Regions from separate parts of the Priestia veravalensis genome, predicted to be linked through region 2. Evidence: riboswitches for the same ligand, from Rfam matches in the RefSeq annotation. Region 2 holds a riboswitch; each other region holds the start of a gene.

Region 1 (5,946 bases), on a different contig from region 2:
ATCTCGTTTAGTCGCTCCCATCGTTTTTAAAAGTTCAACGTGTTCACGTCTCGTTGAGCGAAGACCATCAAACGTGTTAACGGTAATGGGGAAAAACGTAATTAAGACCGTTACAACTACTTTGCTCCAGATTGAATAGCCAAACCAAAGTACAAAAATAGGCGCTAGCGCTATGATTGGAATGGTTTGCGAAGCTACTAACATAGGATAGATAGCCCGCTCAATGGTTTTGTTGTTATTCATCCAAATCGCAACCACCACGCCTACAACAATTGAAATGGCTAAACCTATTAAAATAATCCGTAGCGTTGAAGGTAAATGTTCAATGAACAGCACATCTTTTAGCTCCCATATTCTCACGCACACCTCAACTGGAGATGGTAAAATAAAGGGCATCGCCACAACATAAGCGATAACCTGCCAAATAAGCAGCAACATGAGCGTTAAAATAATAGATGAACTCCACTCTTTTACCTTCTTCATGCATCCACCTTCATTCTGAGCTCTTCCATCAATTGATGCTTTAGCTTTACAATCTCTGGTCGATCTATATCCTGCAGAGACCTTGGCCTTTCAAGAGGTACCTTGACCTGCTGAAATTCCTTTAAAGGCTGCTTATCAAAGATAAAGATTCGATCTGATAAAAACAGCGCTTCCTGTACATCATGGGTGATAAACAAAATGGTTTGCTTACGCTTTTGCCACTGTTCAAGCAGCCACTCCTGCATGGATAGACGAGTAATGGCATCCAAGGCACTAAACGGTTCATCTAGCAAAAGTACGTTTGACCCGCTTAGCACGCTACGAAGAAACGAAACCCGCTGCTTCATTCCTCCTGATAAATTGGCAGGAAATCGATGTTCATACCCTTCTAACCCAAATTCACTTAGCAGCTCTTTTACTTGTGTATATGCTTTTCCCTTCGCTACTCCTTTTAACTCTAAAGGTAAAGCAGCGTTATCTAGAATCGTCCTCCAAGGTAAAAGAAGATCTTCTTGGGGCATGTATCCCACATGACCCAATCTACTATGATGCTGCTGACCATTAATTAAAATCCTTCCCGTCTGCTCTATCTCTAACCCGGTAATGAGTCGAAAAAGCGTGCTCTTTCCTGAACCGCTTGCACCAACAATGCTGACAAACTCTCCTTCTTTAATATCAAAATTAAGAGATTCTAAGATTGCTCCTTTGCTTTCTTCATATGAGAAAGTCACCTTTTCAAACTCCAAAGCTTTTTTATACATGAACAGGCCACATCGCTTTTTCATAAGCCATATCCCAGAATAAGTATTCAAAGCGCGTCGTATTAATAAAGATTTCTTCTAGCTTGTTAAGCTCTGCTTCTGATTTTCCTTCTGCTAGCTGATCCATTAGATCGATGCACCAAGTCGCAAGCTCACCAAATTCAGCTGAGCTGTACATGTGAATCCACTCACTATAAAGCTCATGAGCTGCTCCAGGCTGAGTGGAAAGCTCTTTGCCAATTTCCCAATAGCTCCACATGCACGGGAGCAGTGCGGCAACAAGCTCAGCTAGCGTTCCGTTTTGAGAAACGTGAAGCATATAGTGCGTGTAAGCAAGCGTTGTTGGCGCGGGCTCTGCTGTTTCTAGTTCTTCAGGAGTAATTAAAAAACGTTTTGCATATTGTCTATGTAGCTCCATCTCTTCGTTGATCGTTGAATGTAATAACGCTGCAAATTTCCCCATCGTTTGAACATCTGTTGCTTTTACTGCTCCAAGTGCAAATAGCTTTGCATAATCAATTAAATACACGTAATCTTGTACCATATAAAAGCGAAACTTCTCTTGCTCTAACGTCCCTTCTCCCATCCCCTTTACAAAGGGATACTCATGCGTTTGCTTCCAAATAGGCTTTACTTTTTCATATAAACGTTCACTGAATCTCATTAGGCACTCTCCTTTTTTGTATGTAGCCACTCATAAATAAACTGAACCATCACTTTCGTGTAATCGAGTAATTGATCAACGGACAGCTTTTCATTAACAGCGTGTGCTTCCGTTAATTCGCCTGGGCCATAAATAACTGTAGCTATACCTGCATCAGCTAGCCAGCCACCGTCCGTAACCGTTGGAGAAACGTTGACTTTCGCTTCTTTCATTGTCACTTCTCTATGAGCACTGACTAACGAGTGAACTGCTGGGTGATTTCTATCTACTTCAAATGCAGGGAAAATTTCACCTCTATCTTCAATCATTGATGTTCCTCCCCACTTAAACGTTGGGAGATTTTCTCTTAGCCACCGATCTGCTTTTGCAACCTGTAACAGATGGTCTTCTACTTCTTTCGCTACTTCTTCATACGATTCATTTGGATAATAATGAACGGTCACCCACAGCCTGCACTCATCTGCGATAAACGCTGCGTGGCGACCACCTTCAATAACCGCTGGATTTATTGTATTTGTTCCAGGCGGAAAGCCAGGGTAGCTTTTGACAACAGCCCAGTGGCGCTCTAACTCTTGTAGTGCACCAATTAATTTCATCATTTTTTCAATTGCACTGGCTCCCAACAAACCGCCGCCGGCATGAATCATTTGTCTTCTTGTGGCATCATGATATGTTTGCTTACTTTTCACAGTTATCCACCCGGTAATGACTCCACCTTGACCTTGGATTTGCAAATCACTTGTATCAACCACAACCGCAAAGTCTGCGCTATATCCTCGCTTGCAGCATTCAAGGGTACCTGCCTCTCCAACCTCTTCACCGATAACTGACTGAAACACTAAATCACCAGGAAACTCCACTCCAGCTTCACGTAGAAGCTTAATAGCAAACAGCGCACCAGCGAGTCCGCCTTTCATATCGGCAGCGCCTCTCCCCGTAATAAATTCTTCACCGCACCTCGCTTGAAACGGATCAGCATCCCATCCTTCGTCTTCGTTAACAGCTGCAACATCAATATGTCCATTAATAATCAAGCTCTGGTACCCACTTCGATTTGTTCCCTTTAATGTTCCAACAACGTTAGGATCATTTGGATACACGTCCCACATATCTGTTTCAAAACCATAGCTTTCCAACAGCCGCGCAATATAGCTCTGCGCTTCTTTTGTATTACGTGCAGGTGGTGCTGGTGTTTTGTAAGATATGAGCTTGGTCAAAAGTTCAATAAGCTCATCTCGTTTGTCATCTACTTGCTTTACTACATCCGTAATATTCATACCAATTCCCTCCTTCTAAACCACATAAAAAAGCGCTTCTTTTCATAGAAAAGAAGCGCTTGAATATACACATGTATCCCTCTTACATCACGTAAAAGTCATAGATGTAGCACACAATACCTCTTTCCTACGCTAGTATTACCTAGTTCAGGTTATAAGGGTTAAGACAAGCGTCTCTCTCAGCTTTGAAAAGCACCCCTAGTGGTTTGATAATGACTATTTTTTTGTAAAACTATCTGATTATTACCTCTATTAGTTGTACCACACTACCTTATATAGTTCAATACAATTTGCAGAATTCTAATTTGACCTTCAAAGCCACAATAGCGTTATGTTTAATTCTATCGGATGCCTACCAAGTATAGAAGACTAGGGACGAGCTATTCAGCTTAGAATCCCTCCTTTTCTATACTTACTTCTTTTGACAAGTTGGACAGTAATACAACCGCCTCGTATTCCGTTCCCAAAAATACACTTAGAACCATAGAAAGTGGAGCTAATGCTAGCTTCACTTTTTTAATGACTTACCTGTTCAATTACTTCTTGCAACGACTTCTCTTTCATAGAGGCAATGCGTAAGTGATACGTTTCAAACGTCAAATGTGCAGAGAGACGATTCGGCACAATTACACATTGTAAACCCGCAGCAATCGCAGCTTTTGCACCGTTGGCTGAGTCTTCAAAAGCAATGGCTTCAGAAGGTTTTACGCCTAGCTTTTCAACTGTTTGCTTATAAAGAGCTGGATCTGGCTTAACTTTTTCCACGTCGCCACGCGTTTGCATCACTTCGAAATGACCAAGGAGATCTAATTCCTTTAAAAACGACGTAACCCATGCACGGTCTGAACTGCTAGCTAAACCAATTTTCAGTCCTAATTCTTTCGCTTCTTTTAAATACTCAAGAACGCCTTCACGAGCTGCAAGCTGCTTCATTTTTTCTCGGTGACGCTTTAATGACTCTTTTGCAATTTCTTCCTTCGTTAATTCACGACCAAACTGCTCATATAAAAAGTCGTAAAGCGCTTTAGTATCCGTTCCTATATAAGACGCAAACTCTTCAATTTTCAAATGTACGCCACGAGGTTCTAGCATATCGCAGTATACTTCATACCAAACTGATTCTGTATCTACAATTAATCCATCAAAGTCAAACACAATTGCTTTAATCATCTTTCATACCGCCTTTATATCTCAATTCTAGTTAATATCCTATCACGTTCTTATGAGTAGGGCTACAAATGTATATTTCAGCTAGCACATCGACATATGGATATCATTTGCATTTTTTCATTTCTTTACGCTCAACTTTTCTATTTCAGTTGATGAGCAAACAATACCCCCTATATAATTAAGGTACATTTTGAACTATAGGTTCATTTTATCGAACTGTATGCACAAAAAGTTTAGAGAGCATTTACTCTTTTCCATCTCTATAGAAGGAGGAACGAACAATGAAACAAGAAGTAATTCCGGTAACTGAGATACCAAACTAACGCTGTTAGATCCACCTGATCACCGTAAAGCACGCTCTTTACTTTCTGCTGCTTTTACACCACGTAGCTTAAAGAACTGGGAGCCACGCATTCGTCAAATTGCTGCTAATCTTGTCAAAGACATCGAAGTGAATACAACTGTAGATATTGTCGAAGTTTTTGCATCGCCTTTACCTAGCTACGTGATTGCAGATTTATTCGGCGTACCGATTGAAGACCGTCACCAGTTCAAACATTGGATAGACGTATTATTTCAACCTTACGATAAAGAGCTCCTTCATGAACTCGAACAAGAAAAACAACAGGCAGCTAAAGAATATTTTGAATATCTCTATCCACTTGTCGTTCAAAAACGTTCAAATCTTGCAGATGACATTATTTCGGATTTAATTCAAGTCAATATAGATGGAGAAGGTTTCACAGACGAAGAAATTGTTCAAACAACCATGCTCTTACTTGGAGCTGGTGTTGAAACAACAAGCCACGCTCTCACAGGAGCACGGCTTCTCTTATTTTTTCGCAACAATTAAAACGGATTCTGCTTGAAACGATTGAATGCTTTTACCGTCTGTTTGAATATGAAAGAACGTTTTCAGTTCACTTGAAGCACGCAGCATCTTTTCTATGAGCTCTTGCTTATCGTTTAGCGGTACTTTCATCATTTCACACCAATCATCAAACAGAAATGTTTTTGGAAAGCGCGTCATTAGCTCAATTGTGAAGCCCGCTCCCTCTAACATTTTAAACCACTCTGTCTTTTTATAAGCACGCTTATGGCTAGGATCTCGCTTCTTTTCCACTTCGTTATAAAAAGTATCATATGCGTCGCTTTCTGGCGCCACGTTATCCACGACTATAAACGCTCCGTCTTTCTTTAATACCCGAGCTGATTCGTTAACAAAGCTTTGCACATCGGTAAAGTGATGAGGAGCGATTCGGCACGTTACGAGATTAAACGCTTCATCTAAAAACGGTAGTTTCTCTGCTTCACCCTGGACAAACGATACGTTCTCATGACCGTTACTTTTGATAAATTCTTCTGCATAAAGGAGCATTTGTGGAGTAAGATCAAAAGCTACTACCTCACCAAATAAACCGGCAAGCTTATTAGCTACGTGGCCTCCACCCGTTGCGATATCCAAGGCTTTTTCTCCGGCATAATCAGCCGCTACTTCTGTTAAGAAAGCTAAATCAGCTCCTTTGGAATGGCCTTTGCTTTTCACATAGTTTTTAGCATTGCTGCCAAATTGACTCACCACTAGCTCTTT
Region 2 (5,946 bases):
TTACGCGGGTTTGGAAAATCAAGTCGACCGTTCAAAGGCTATACATATAACTCATTAGCCGACGATGTTCGAGCAGTTATTCACGCCTTACAACTTTCAGCTCTAACGTTAGTTGGTTTTTCAATGGGAGGAGCAATTGCCCTGCGGTATATGAGTAGACATTTAGGATTTGGTGTGAACAAACTGATTCTAGCTGGTGCAGCTGTCCCTAGCTTTATTAAAAGAGACGATTTTCCTTATGGACTTTCTAAGGGAGAAGTAGATAGCATCATTCAAGCGACGTATCAAGATCGACCAGCTATGCTCGCCGATTTTGGCCAGAAATTTTTTAATTCAAAAATTAGCTCTTCTTTTAGAGATTGGTTTCAATTACTAGGTCTAGAAGCTTCAGGTCACGGAACGATTAAAACAGCAAAGTCACTGCGTGATGAAGATCTCCGTGAAGACTTGAGTCAAATTTTTGTAAAAGCGTATATTTTACACGGAAAGAAAGATCAAATTTGTCCGTTTCCTTTAGCTGAAGCCATGCATAAAGGAATTGAGGGTTCAACGTTAATTCCTTTTGAAAAGAGCGGTCACGGCCTTTTTTACGATGAACAAAAAAAGTTTACTGAAACCTTAAAAGACATTGTTTATTCTGCTGCGAAAAGAGATTGACTGCAACGAGGATATAAAATTATGGTGATAAACGGTCTTCTATAGGCAAATCGGTGGAATTCCTACCAAAAGCCTTTCTTTCTAAAAGTTTACTTATTTCCTATTCCGGTCGTTTGTGAATTTGGAAAATACAAGGAAAACGAATATAAAGCGTCCCTGTTTCTAATAAAAATATCTGGTGGAAATCTGTAAGGAGGGTTTTAATGAGAAATAAAAAGCTATTCAATAGCAAGGAAATTATGGATTCGCCTATTGTTCCTGAATGGGGAAAAGCGGTTTTTAGTGATTTTAGTCAAGACATGCTTTCTGAAGAGAACCCTTTCCCCTGCATTTTAGGAGTAGAGGGATTAAAAAAAGATTTGCTGCGATTTGCGTTTGTGTCTTCACCATATAATTATAAAGATATCAGGCTCTGTGCAGATGCACTTAAAGAATATATGGCATGCTTTCGCACATTAGGTCGCTATACATCATTTGTTGTGTTCTTTGAGCCTGAATATAAAAAACGTACGATGATTCAGTATGAAACGATGTTTTGGGATACCCTCACATTTTTACATCGAATTGATGGAAAGCCTTGGCCCGAAGAAATCCCCAAAAACCCTAACGATCCTCTATGGGAGTTTTGTTTTGAAGGTGAGCCAATATTTGTTGTCTGTAATACGCCTGTACATGAATTACGAAAAAGCCGAAAGAGCAGCAGTTTCATAATTACATTTCAGCCTAGATGGGTGTTTGAGGGAATGACTCCTCATACAAAAATGGGACAGCAAGTTCAAAAAACGGTTCGGAATCGACTTGAAGATTACGACAAAGTTGAAGCGCATCCTCATCTAGGATGGTATGGAGATCAAGAAAATCATGAATGGAAGCAGTATTTCTTACGAGATGTTAACAACTCGTTCCCAACAGAATGTCCATTCAAGCTAAAAAGGAGTGAAAGAGATGGAGTTAAAAAAAGCCTTTATTAAAAAAGGAATTGGCGGTGGTCTTGAAGAAGTTATACATGAACTACTTCCAAAACATACCGGTTATGTAGAGGTTCAACATGATGTTGCAGGGCAGGAACACCCAAGTCATACTCACCCTACCGACGAGATTCTTCATATTATTAAAGGATCTATTTATTTTACAGTTGAGGGAGAAACAACTCAGTGCGAAGCGGGAGATCGTATTTATTTACCAAAACACACAAAGCATGCGTCAAAAGCTGATGTGAATGGTTGTACGTATGTAATCTCCATTTTAAAATTTTGATGAAAGAAGTTGATGACTGGAATGATTCAATCAAACCCTGTTTTAATCATAATAGATGTACAAAAAGGTTTTGAACAAGATGCTTGGGGAACTCGTAATAATATTCATGCAGAAGATAATATGCTCACTCTTTTACAAGCTTGGAGGAGACAGCAGTTTCCGGTTATTCATGTCCAGCATGCTTCAAAAAGCGAAACATCTCCTCTTTTTCCAGGGACGGAAGGATTCCGTTTCAAAGAAGGTTTCGGTCCTGTTGGTGATGAATACTTAATTCGAAAGCATAAAAATAGCTGTTTTATAGGAACAGAACTGGATAACTATCTGAAGGAAAACGGATACGATACGCTTATACTAGTAGGTTTAACAACGAACCATTGCGTCTCTACAACGGCACGCATGGCAGGAAACTTAGGTTATCGCACTTACGTCATCCACGATGCAACTGCGTGTTTCAATCTGTTATCATATGACGGTGAAACAACTTTTGCAGCAGAAGATGTTCATCGCTTAAGCTTATCATCTCTTCACAATGAATTTGCAACGGTTACTTCAACATCCGAAGCCCTACGCGTACTGCAATCCTATCAATATATAAAATGAGGCCTGATGCTTTTGCATCAGGTTTTTTGTGTAGATTATTCTGACAAAAACAAGTACAATAGAAACATCATTTTGAAAAAGGAGCACGATACATCATGACAGTAATTAGAAAAGCTTTAGCAGAAGACTTACCTACAATGGTGGCTATTTATAATCAGTCAGTACGCCAAAGCGCAGCAACATTTGACTTAACTCCTGTAACAATTGGGCAACGTAAAAGCTGGTTTGAATCTCACGACCAAAGTCAACTGTTTCCACTGCTTGTTGCTGAACGAAATGGTGAAGTAGCTGGATACGCATCTTTGTCTTCCTACCGTGATAAAGAAGCATATATTCGAACAGTTGAACTCTCCGTTTATGTAGATGAAGCTCACCAAGGATTTGGAATTGGTAAAAGGTTAATGGAAGCTATTCTAGTACAAGCAAAAGAGTTAAATCATCACGTTGTTATTTCTGGTATTACAAAAGGAAACGATAAAAGTATTAAAATGCATGAACAGTTTGGATTTACCTTTTGTGGGGAATTTAAAGAAGTAGGATGGAAGTTCAATCAATGGCAAGATGTTCTGTTTTATCAACTGATTCTTTAAGTGAAATTAAATAGTATCTTGTTTGAGAATTATGTTATAATAGAAAGCGTTCTAATAATACATATCAACGTACCACAGGGGGAGCCTGAATGGCTGAGAGTGAACCAATTGTTCTGACCCTTTGAACCTGTTAGTTAATGCTAGCGTAGGGAGTGTGGAGCGTGCAGCTTGTGCTGCCTCCTGTGTTTGTCGTTGAATACTAATGATTTTACAACAGGAGTGAAAAGACGATGAACAAAGGAATGTCTTTACAAGCGAAAATTGAAGTGGCAATCTTTGCAGCTCTAGCAATGATAATTGATATATTGCCATCAATTACAATTGCACCTGCCGTGTCCATATCATTTTCCATGGTACCAATCTTCATTATTTGCTTTCGATGGGGATTTAAATCAGGCGTGGTAGCTGGATTTTTGTGGGGATTGCTACAAGTTGTCACGGGTACTGCTTATGTATTAACACCTCTACAAGCATTTATCGAATATTTTATTGCATTTGCATTCATTGGTCTAGCAGGGCTATTGTCTGGTGCTATTAAGCAGAACTTAGCTACTAACAATCGAACAAAAGCATTTACATTTATTATTTTAGCAATTGTTATCGGCAGCGTTGCTCGCTATTTTTGGCACTTTGTTGCAGGGATTATTTTTTGGGGCTCTTATGCGCCAAAAGGAGTATCTGCATTATGGTATTCATTTACGATGAACGGACTAGCAATGGTGGGATCCATGATTGCTTGCCTAATCATTTTAGCCGTATTAATTCCGTCTGCTGCAAGAGTGGTATTAAATCGCGCATCATAAATAAAAGGAATGAAACCTATAGGAGTAACATCCTATAGGTTTTTTGCGTTTTTAAACCAATTTACATGTTTTCAGTGTTTTTGTTCTTTTTATGAAAGGGTTGAGGGTTTTTTTGTAGAATGGTATACTAGGTCTGTTTGTTGGAAGAATATACATACCATTTTTTGTAGGAAGGAATCATGTTAATGAACAAACGTAATCTCCTTTACATGACGATTGCAACATCCCTTTTACTCGCAGGATGTCAGCAAAAAGCTCAAAAAGCAACTGAAGTCGATACGGACTTGATGATTGCAGGAGAGATAGAAAGTCATGATCAAGAAGCAAAGAAAGATGTTGTTGAAAACCAGTACAGATATGATATTTCAGATACAATAGATGAAAAAATAATCTCGCAGTTTATGAATAGCTACTTCAAGGCTTTACATGATGGAATCCTTCATAAATCAGCTAAGTCAATTCAGACATATATAATAGAAGATAGTGAGTTTTATAAACAGCAAGTAATGAAAATTGATAATTTTTCGGAGCAAGGAATTCGTCAAGAACTAAAGACGTTTCAAGTTGTGAACTGGTATGAAGCTGAGAAAAATCAAATAAATTTACAAACGTTTGAAGAGGTCACCATCCATCAACCTAATAAAAAGGATTATACAAAGAGTATTAATCAATTGTATACGCTAATAAGCGATCAAGGTACATTGCGAATTAAAAGCGTAGAGCCGTATACAATGGATAAAGCAGAAGAAACGAAGTCAAATGCACCAGCTATTACAAGAGCAGCTAGCTTAAATGAATATAACGGTAAATGGTCCACTGCCAATTCTGACTTAAAAGGTGCTCCAATCGTAGAGTTTTATGCTTCTTCTAGCTCAGAGGCTACGGTGAAGATTCATGCCTATAAGCCACCAAATTCAGTAGAAGTAGCTACAGTAGAAGCAGAAAACATAATTTTTAAACATAATCAAGCTGTTATTCATTACGATACGGACAATAATGGAAATAAAGGAACAATTGTCGTGACCCTAAAAGCAAATTCTCTTTTTGTTATTCATCATTTAGAAAAGGCTTCTGAGTCTAAATGGACGATTCCTGCAGGCGCATTTGAGCTGTCCACGTTTGAAAGTTAAACAAGATAAAAGAAAAAAGGGGGATTCAAATGGGAAATCTATATATCGTGGCCATAATTTGTTTCCTGTGGCTTGTGCTGTCAGCATGTAGTGAGACAAAGTCTGCTCCGGCTCCGACACCAAAAGAGCCTGAATCAGAAGCTACCGTTCTGGTTGATGTCGATGAGTCTGCTAATGAGACACAAAAGAGTTCTTCTCTTCCCGTTGTGACAAATGAAGAAGCCAAACAGCTTGCTACAGATTCGTTGAAGAATGTTATCCAAACATTTGATATCTTAGGTAAACAAGAGGGATGGGACAGTGAAGAGAAACCAGCAGATTTTCAATTGCTAAGCCCTAGGCTCAAAGAATTTGCTACGAGTTCATTAGTTGCTACGAAACTAAAAACAATCGCCACTTCTTATTACTGTCAATGTGATGAGCAGTCTATTCCAAATCTAGCGACAACCGTACGTTTTAAAGTGATTAACAACCGCCCCGGTCAATTTTCAATCTCAGCTATTCAGCCACTGGACGAAAAAGGGAACGGAGGTACAACTATTTACTTGAATATGAAATACGGAAAAGATGGTTGGAAGTTAAATGAATGGGACGAAATGACGTATCGTCAAAAACCGTTAGATATTTCGTCAGATGAGTATTTAGAATATCTGAAAAAAATAACGCCTAACGAAGCAGTTTCGTTTAACAAAGAAACGACTATTGAAGATGAACATGGTAATCAAGAAAAAATCTTACTATTTAAAGATGATTCTGGAGAATTTGGTGTTTTGGCAAAGAGTTCAGAGCGGATTAACGAAGTTCAAGAGGATGTGCCAGTAACTTTGCCTTTGGAAGATAATGATGTAGATTTGAACAAGGTTACAGAAGTAGACGCTTCGGTTGTTCGTTCGTTTACGGAAACGTATT
Region 3 (5,946 bases), on a different contig from region 2:
AAACATAAACTTAATGCGTCAGCGTTTTTTAGATGGAAGCTTAATCGTTAAATACCTTGAAGTCGGTACAATTTCGCGCACGAGAGTAGCTGTTTTATACCTTAAAGGAATTTCAAATCCAGAATACTATGAAGAAGTATTTCGACGATTAGAATCAATTGACGTGGACGCTGTGGAAAGCGGGAGTATTATTGAAGAAGCTCTTGAAAATTCACCGTTTTCACCTTTTCCACAGCCGCTTAATACAGAAAGACCGGACCGCGTGATGGGGAATTTATTAGAAGGAAGAATTGCGATTATGACAGCTGGAAACTCATCCACAATTGTTGCGCCTTCTTGCTTTTTTACATTCTATCAATCACCAGAAGATTATAATACGCGCTCTTTGTACGGCTCTTTCTTTCGATTGTTGAGAATCTTTAGTTTTTTTGTGGCAATCAGTCTACCAGCATTATATATTGCTACGATTTCATTTCACTATGAGCTTATCCCTGTTGATTTAATTTTAACGGTGAAAAGCAATCACTCGTACCAGTAGAGACTCTTCAAACGATTTGTACATTGTTATTTGATGAAGGAAAAGGGTTAGCTCTACTTTATGCAAAATTTAATAAGGAAAACATGTCTGTAGAAATAAAGGGAATTGCGTTATTTAATGGGGAAAAATTTTCGGGAATAACGTTAAAAGATGAGGAAGCAAAAGCATTATTATTATCAAATAAAAAGAACAAATATATGACGATGACAGATAAGGTAAAGATGAATGGAAAAAAGACTATGCTCAAATCGATATTAAACCAGATGTAACTGTTGAAGTGATTCATCGAGGAATCATTAATTAATTACAAGAGGTTGAGACATAAGTGCTTCAAACAATGATATACCCCAACTATCACAAGTTAACTGCTTTTGATAGCTTGGGTATTTTTTTGTTGGTTCAAAAACAAATTCAAAAAACTAGCGTAAGGGAACGAACTTGTGCTTACAACCTAGCTATTATAACAAAGTAATGATTCGCCTTTGAGAAGGAATCATTTCATTGTGTCCCAGTCTCTTTTATTTTTAAAGTTTGGTATCCAGAAAAAGAGGTAACGTGATAGGATAAAGTAAGCTGAATGTTTCATAAATACATAGCATGTACAATATGATAGAAGTAAAAGCAGACGGTAAGGACAGAGAAGGTGTGGAAAAACATGACGGATAATACAAAGAAAAAAGTAAAACAAGGATTGCTTTTCTTGTTTATTATATATGGTGTGACACTTATTTACGTCACGCTCATTAAAGAAAACGAGCAAGTATATGGGCAAGCCATGAACTTAAGCTTATTTAGTACAATTAAGCTCATGTGGGCCAGTGGAAATCTTGAGCTAGCATTCGTGAACGTAATAGGGAATATTGTAATGTTTGCTCCAATTGGAATGTTTATACCGCTTTTTATGAAATCATTTGACGGATTTATTCAAGTGGTTGTCACAGGGTTCTTAATCAGTTTCACTGTTGAGATTTTACAATATGAGTTAACAGAGCGAGTTTTTGATATTGATGATATTCTGCTAAATTCAATTGGAACACTGGTCGGATGGATTTTAGTTAAGCTGCTCTTTTTCTTTAAAAGACTTATTTTAAAACGATAGACACCGAGATAAGTAGTTGCTTACCTCGGTGCTTTTTATTAAGAATAAAGTTTAGATCCTTTTTCAATAAATTCCTGTGATTTTTCTTTCATGCCTTGTTTAGCGAAATCAACGAGCTGTTTTTCATCCGCTAGTTGTCTAATATCATGAGAAATTCTCATTGAACAGAACTTAGGTCCACACATGGAACAAAAGTGAGCGGTTTTAGCACCTTCTGCTGGTAGTGTTTCATCATGGTATTCTCGAGCTCGGTCAGGATCTAACGATAAATTAAATTGGTCATGCCATCTAAACTCAAATCGAGCTTTTGAAAGTGCGTTATCACGAATTTGGGCACCTGGGTGACCTTTTGCAAGATCAGCAGCATGAGCAGCAATTTTATAGGTAATTACACCTTCGCGAACATCTTCTTTATTCGGGAGGCCTAAATGTTCTTTTGGGGTTACATAACAAAGCATTGCTGTACCAAACCACCCAATCATTGCAGCTCCAATACCAGACGTAATGTGGTCATAGCCCGGTGCTATATCAGTTGTTAGTGGTCCCAGGGTATAGAATGGTGCTTCGTGGCAAACTTCCATTTGTCGGTCAACGTTCTCTTTAATCAGATGCATTGGCACATGTCCAGGACCCTCAATCATTACTTGAACATCATGCTTCCATGCAATTGTTGTTAATTCGCCAAGCGTATCAAGCTCTGCAAATTGAGCTTCGTCGTTCGCATCAGCAATTGAACCAGGGCGCAGGCCATCTCCCAGTGAGATTGAGATATCATATTGCTTACAAATTTCGCAAATCTCTTCAAAGTGTGTATACAAAAAGTTTTCTTGGTGATGTGCTAAGCACCATTGAGCCAAAATGGAACCACCCCGTGAGACAATACCGGTTGTTCGCGTAGCAGTTAGTGGAATATAGCGCAACAGTACGCCTGCATGAATTGTAAAGTAATCAACCCCTTGTTCTGCTTGTTCAATGAGTGTATCACGATAAACCTCCCAAGATAGGTCTTCTGCTATACCATTAACTTTCTCTAAAGCTTGATAGATTGGGACAGTGCCAACAGGAACGGGTGAATTTCGAATAATCCATTCGCGCGTCTTATGAATGTCTTTACCAGTTGAAAGATCCATAATTGTATCTGCTCCCCACCTTGTAGCCCACGTCATCTTTTCAACTTCATCTTCAATTGATGAATGAACAGCAGAGTTTCCGATATTTGCATTAATTTTCACGTGAAACTTTGTTCCAATAATCATTGGTTCAACTTCTGGGTGGTTAATATTGCAGGGAATGATTGCACGCCCTGCTGCAACTTCTTCACGAATCGTTTCTGCACTCATTTGCTCACGAATTGCGATAAATTCCATTTCAGGCGTGATAATTCCTTTTTTTGCATAATGCATTTGGGTGACGTTTCTGTCATCCTTTGCTTTTTGTGGTGAATAATTAATAAGGGGAAAGCTTTTCGTTTCGTTCCGTTGATCGCCTTCTTTATAGCCGTTATCTCTTGCTTGAACGGTACGGCCAGCATAGGAAAAAGTATCGTTTCGTTCTGCAATCCATGGTTTGCGTAAAGGTGGCAGTCCTTTTTCTAAATCTACACTATAGGCTGGATCGGTGTATACGCCGCTTGTATCGTAAACGCGAACGGGGGTGTTTTGCTCTTCACCGCGGTCGTTTACAGTGGGGGAAAGGTGGATTTCGCGCATCGGTACTTGAATATCACTTCGAGTCCCTTGCACGTATACTTTTTTACTGTTTGGAAACGGCTGTTGCATTGAAATGATTACTTGTTCTTTAGACATACTTATTCCTCCATTATGCTAGTAGATTTTGAGAAAATAAGCTATACCGAACAAAAAAATCGGGCTCTATGTAAGAGCCCGATGGAATAGACAAAAAAGAAAACAGCATAAAACACCGTTCTTTCAAGACTACTTCCCTACGTTGGTATAACCCAAATCAGGTTCAGAGGGTTAAAGAGCACAATAACTCTTCTCTCAGTCTGTGTAATCAGACACCCCTAGTAGAAAATCATTTAATTGACGACTTCATTCTACCATCATTAGGGAAAAATGCAAGCGGTTATTTATCTTTTTGCTGCTTCAAATGCAATAACAATAGCGGTAATAATATGCATAACCATTCCCACAACTGGGATTACGCCGACAAATGATGTCACCATCCCCAAAATATTTCCGTAAGCTGAACGACCTTCTTTATGAGATAAAAATAGAGCAATTGCATGCAGGAAAAAAGCAAATACTAAAGGTCCCCATGAAAAGCTTATGATGAATGCACCACCAATTAGAGGAATACCTAAAAATGCTTCATACCCAGCCGTTAGCCATTTCATAACACGTACATTTCCGCTCATGTATAAGAGCCTCCTATTAAGTAATATAGTAGTATATACGAACGAATTAGCTAGAAGTTTCATTTTATAGACTGACTATTAATGGGAAAAAATATAATTGATAAAATATTTTAATTTTTGTATACAAATCTTAAAAGTTTTGTTAAAATATTTTTATTCAATTAAAACACCTTATAAATTCGTTGAAGAGAACGAGTAGGTTATGAAAACTGTTCCCCAGAGAGCTAACGTTTGCTGAAAGTTAGCGTACAGTTCCTAGCTGAAAATCATCTCTGAGAAAATATGCTGAAGCCTTATAGTAAGTATATTCGGACGTCCACCGTTAGAAGGAACACGTATGAACACGTACGTTGGCGAGTGCTGCTGTTTTTAGTAGAACGAGGGTGGTAACGCGAGAATTATATCTCGTCCCTTTTTAGGGACGGGATTTTTTTGTGTATAAAAAGGAGTGATTCGAGTGGAAAGTGATATTGACATTAGACAGAAAAATCAGAAATACAAACAATCTAGGAGGAACTCACATGAATGCTTTATCAAGAAAAGATACACTGTTTATTAGTTTAATGCTATTCTCATTATTTTTTGGAGCAGGAAACTTAATTTTCCCTCCATTTTTAGGACAGTCTGCTGGAAGTGAATTGTGGCCAGCTGTTACAGGCTTCATTTTATCGGCTGTGGGGCTACCAATCCTGGGTGTCATTGCTGTAGCAAAATCAAATGGTCTTCATTCATTAGCAAACCGAGTCCACCCAGTTTTCGCCGTTGTATTTACGGTCATGATTTACTTAGCAATTGGACCTTTTTTAGGAATCCCACGAGCAGGAAGCTTAGCATTTGAAATGGGCGTACAGCCTTTTTTACCTGAAGGAGTAAATGTAAAAGCCGCGCTGTTTGGATATACGTTTTGTTATTTTGCACTTGCTTACTGGTTAGCTTTAAAGCCTTCAAAGCTTGTTGACCGCTTTGGAAAAGTATTAACGCCAGTTTTATTAGTTCTTATTTCACTTATTTTTATTCGTGCCCTTTCTTATCCTTTTGAGCCGGCTGGTCAACCTGCAGGTAATTATGTCACAAAAGCATTCGCTACTGGATTTACCGATGGTTATGCGACCATGGATACAATCGCTGCGCTAAACTTTGGAATTGTCATTGCAATGGCTTTGAAGCAAAAAGGAATGACTAGTGCGAAAAGTATTATGTCATCATCCATTCGTGCAGGAGTAATTGCAGGAACGTTGCTAGCTATTATTTATCTTATGCTGGCATATTTAGGATCTGTTAGTCATGCCAATGCAGCAAATGGAGCAATAACGTTAACGAACATTGTATTTACGCTTTTTGGACCGTTCGGAGCTGTTCTATTAGGAGTTGTATTTACGCTAGCTTGTTTAACAACTTCTGTTGGATTATTAACCTCATGCAGTCAGTATTTTGAGCAATTAGTACCGAAAGTATCATATAAGGTTTGGGTTAGTACAATTGCCGTATTTAGTTTACTTGTTGCAAACTTAGGATTAACCATGATTCTAAAAATTTCAGTTCCAGTTTTAACAGCTATTTACCCTGTTGCTATTATGCTAATTGTTCTATCATTAACGAATTCTTTAATCAAAGGAAAGCAAGGTGTATATGCTTTATCTATTTTATTCGTTGGAATTGTAAGCGTAACGGACGCTTGTCTTCAGTCAGGGTTAAACTTAGGTGCTTGGGGGGAACTTGTAAAGACTTTGCCATTGTATAACACAGGATTTGGTTGGTTAGTACCAGCAATCGCTGGGGCTATGGGCGGTTATCTTCTTAGCTTATATAATCTAAAAGGTAAAGTAGTTCACTCAAAACAAGTTAAATCATATAGTAAATAAGATTGTCCATAAAAAAGCCCAAACTGGGCTTTTTTTGTTCTTCAAATAAAGATTGTGTTTTTATCAGCAA

The links. A riboswitch is a leader RNA that binds a small molecule or an ion and turns the genes downstream of it on or off. The one in region 2 is predicted to bind thiamine pyrophosphate.
Region 1: another riboswitch for thiamine pyrophosphate. It lies ahead of AS180_RS07150 (acetylornithine deacetylase); the one in region 2 lies ahead of thiT (energy-coupled thiamine transporter ThiT).
Region 3: another riboswitch for thiamine pyrophosphate. It lies ahead of thiC (phosphomethylpyrimidine synthase ThiC); the one in region 2 lies ahead of thiT (energy-coupled thiamine transporter ThiT).

The regions. Positions count from the first base shown of each region.
Region 1 covers NZ_KQ758637.1:63,255-69,200, reverse strand. The annotation lists gene AS180_RS07165 (ABC transporter permease) at 1-483, opposite strand, end outside; gene AS180_RS07160 (ABC transporter ATP-binding protein) at 480-1,244, opposite strand; gene tenA (thiaminase II) at 1,237-1,908, opposite strand; gene AS180_RS07150 (acetylornithine deacetylase) at 1,908-3,185, opposite strand; TPP riboswitch at 3,293-3,395, opposite strand; gene AS180_RS07145 (HAD family hydrolase) at 3,702-4,355, opposite strand; partial or broken gene AS180_RS07140 (cytochrome P450) at 4,669-5,169, shown strand; gene AS180_RS07135 (class I SAM-dependent methyltransferase) at 5,188-5,946, opposite strand, start outside.
Region 2 covers NZ_KQ758628.1:81,142-87,087, forward strand. The annotation lists gene AS180_RS02370 (alpha/beta fold hydrolase) at 1-657, shown strand, start outside; gene AS180_RS02375 (YqcI/YcgG family protein) at 861-1,628, shown strand; gene AS180_RS02380 (cupin domain-containing protein) at 1,603-1,914, shown strand; gene AS180_RS02385 (cysteine hydrolase family protein) at 1,936-2,514, shown strand; gene AS180_RS02390 (GNAT family N-acetyltransferase) at 2,610-3,104, shown strand; TPP riboswitch at 3,172-3,274, shown strand; gene thiT (energy-coupled thiamine transporter ThiT) at 3,335-3,907, shown strand; gene AS180_RS02400 (TcaA NTF2-like domain-containing protein) at 4,093-5,037, shown strand; gene AS180_RS02405 (TcaA NTF2-like domain-containing protein) at 5,067-5,946, shown strand, end outside.
Region 3 covers NZ_KQ758635.1:18,050-23,995, forward strand. The annotation lists gene AS180_RS06130 (spore germination protein) at 1-538, shown strand, start outside; gene AS180_RS06135 (hypothetical protein) at 562-807, shown strand; gene AS180_RS06140 (VanZ family protein) at 1,194-1,637, shown strand; gene thiC (phosphomethylpyrimidine synthase ThiC) at 1,676-3,442, opposite strand; TPP riboswitch at 3,560-3,672, opposite strand; gene AS180_RS06150 (hypothetical protein) at 3,727-4,014, opposite strand; T-box leader at 4,188-4,430, shown strand; gene brnQ (branched-chain amino acid transport system II carrier protein) at 4,536-5,876, shown strand.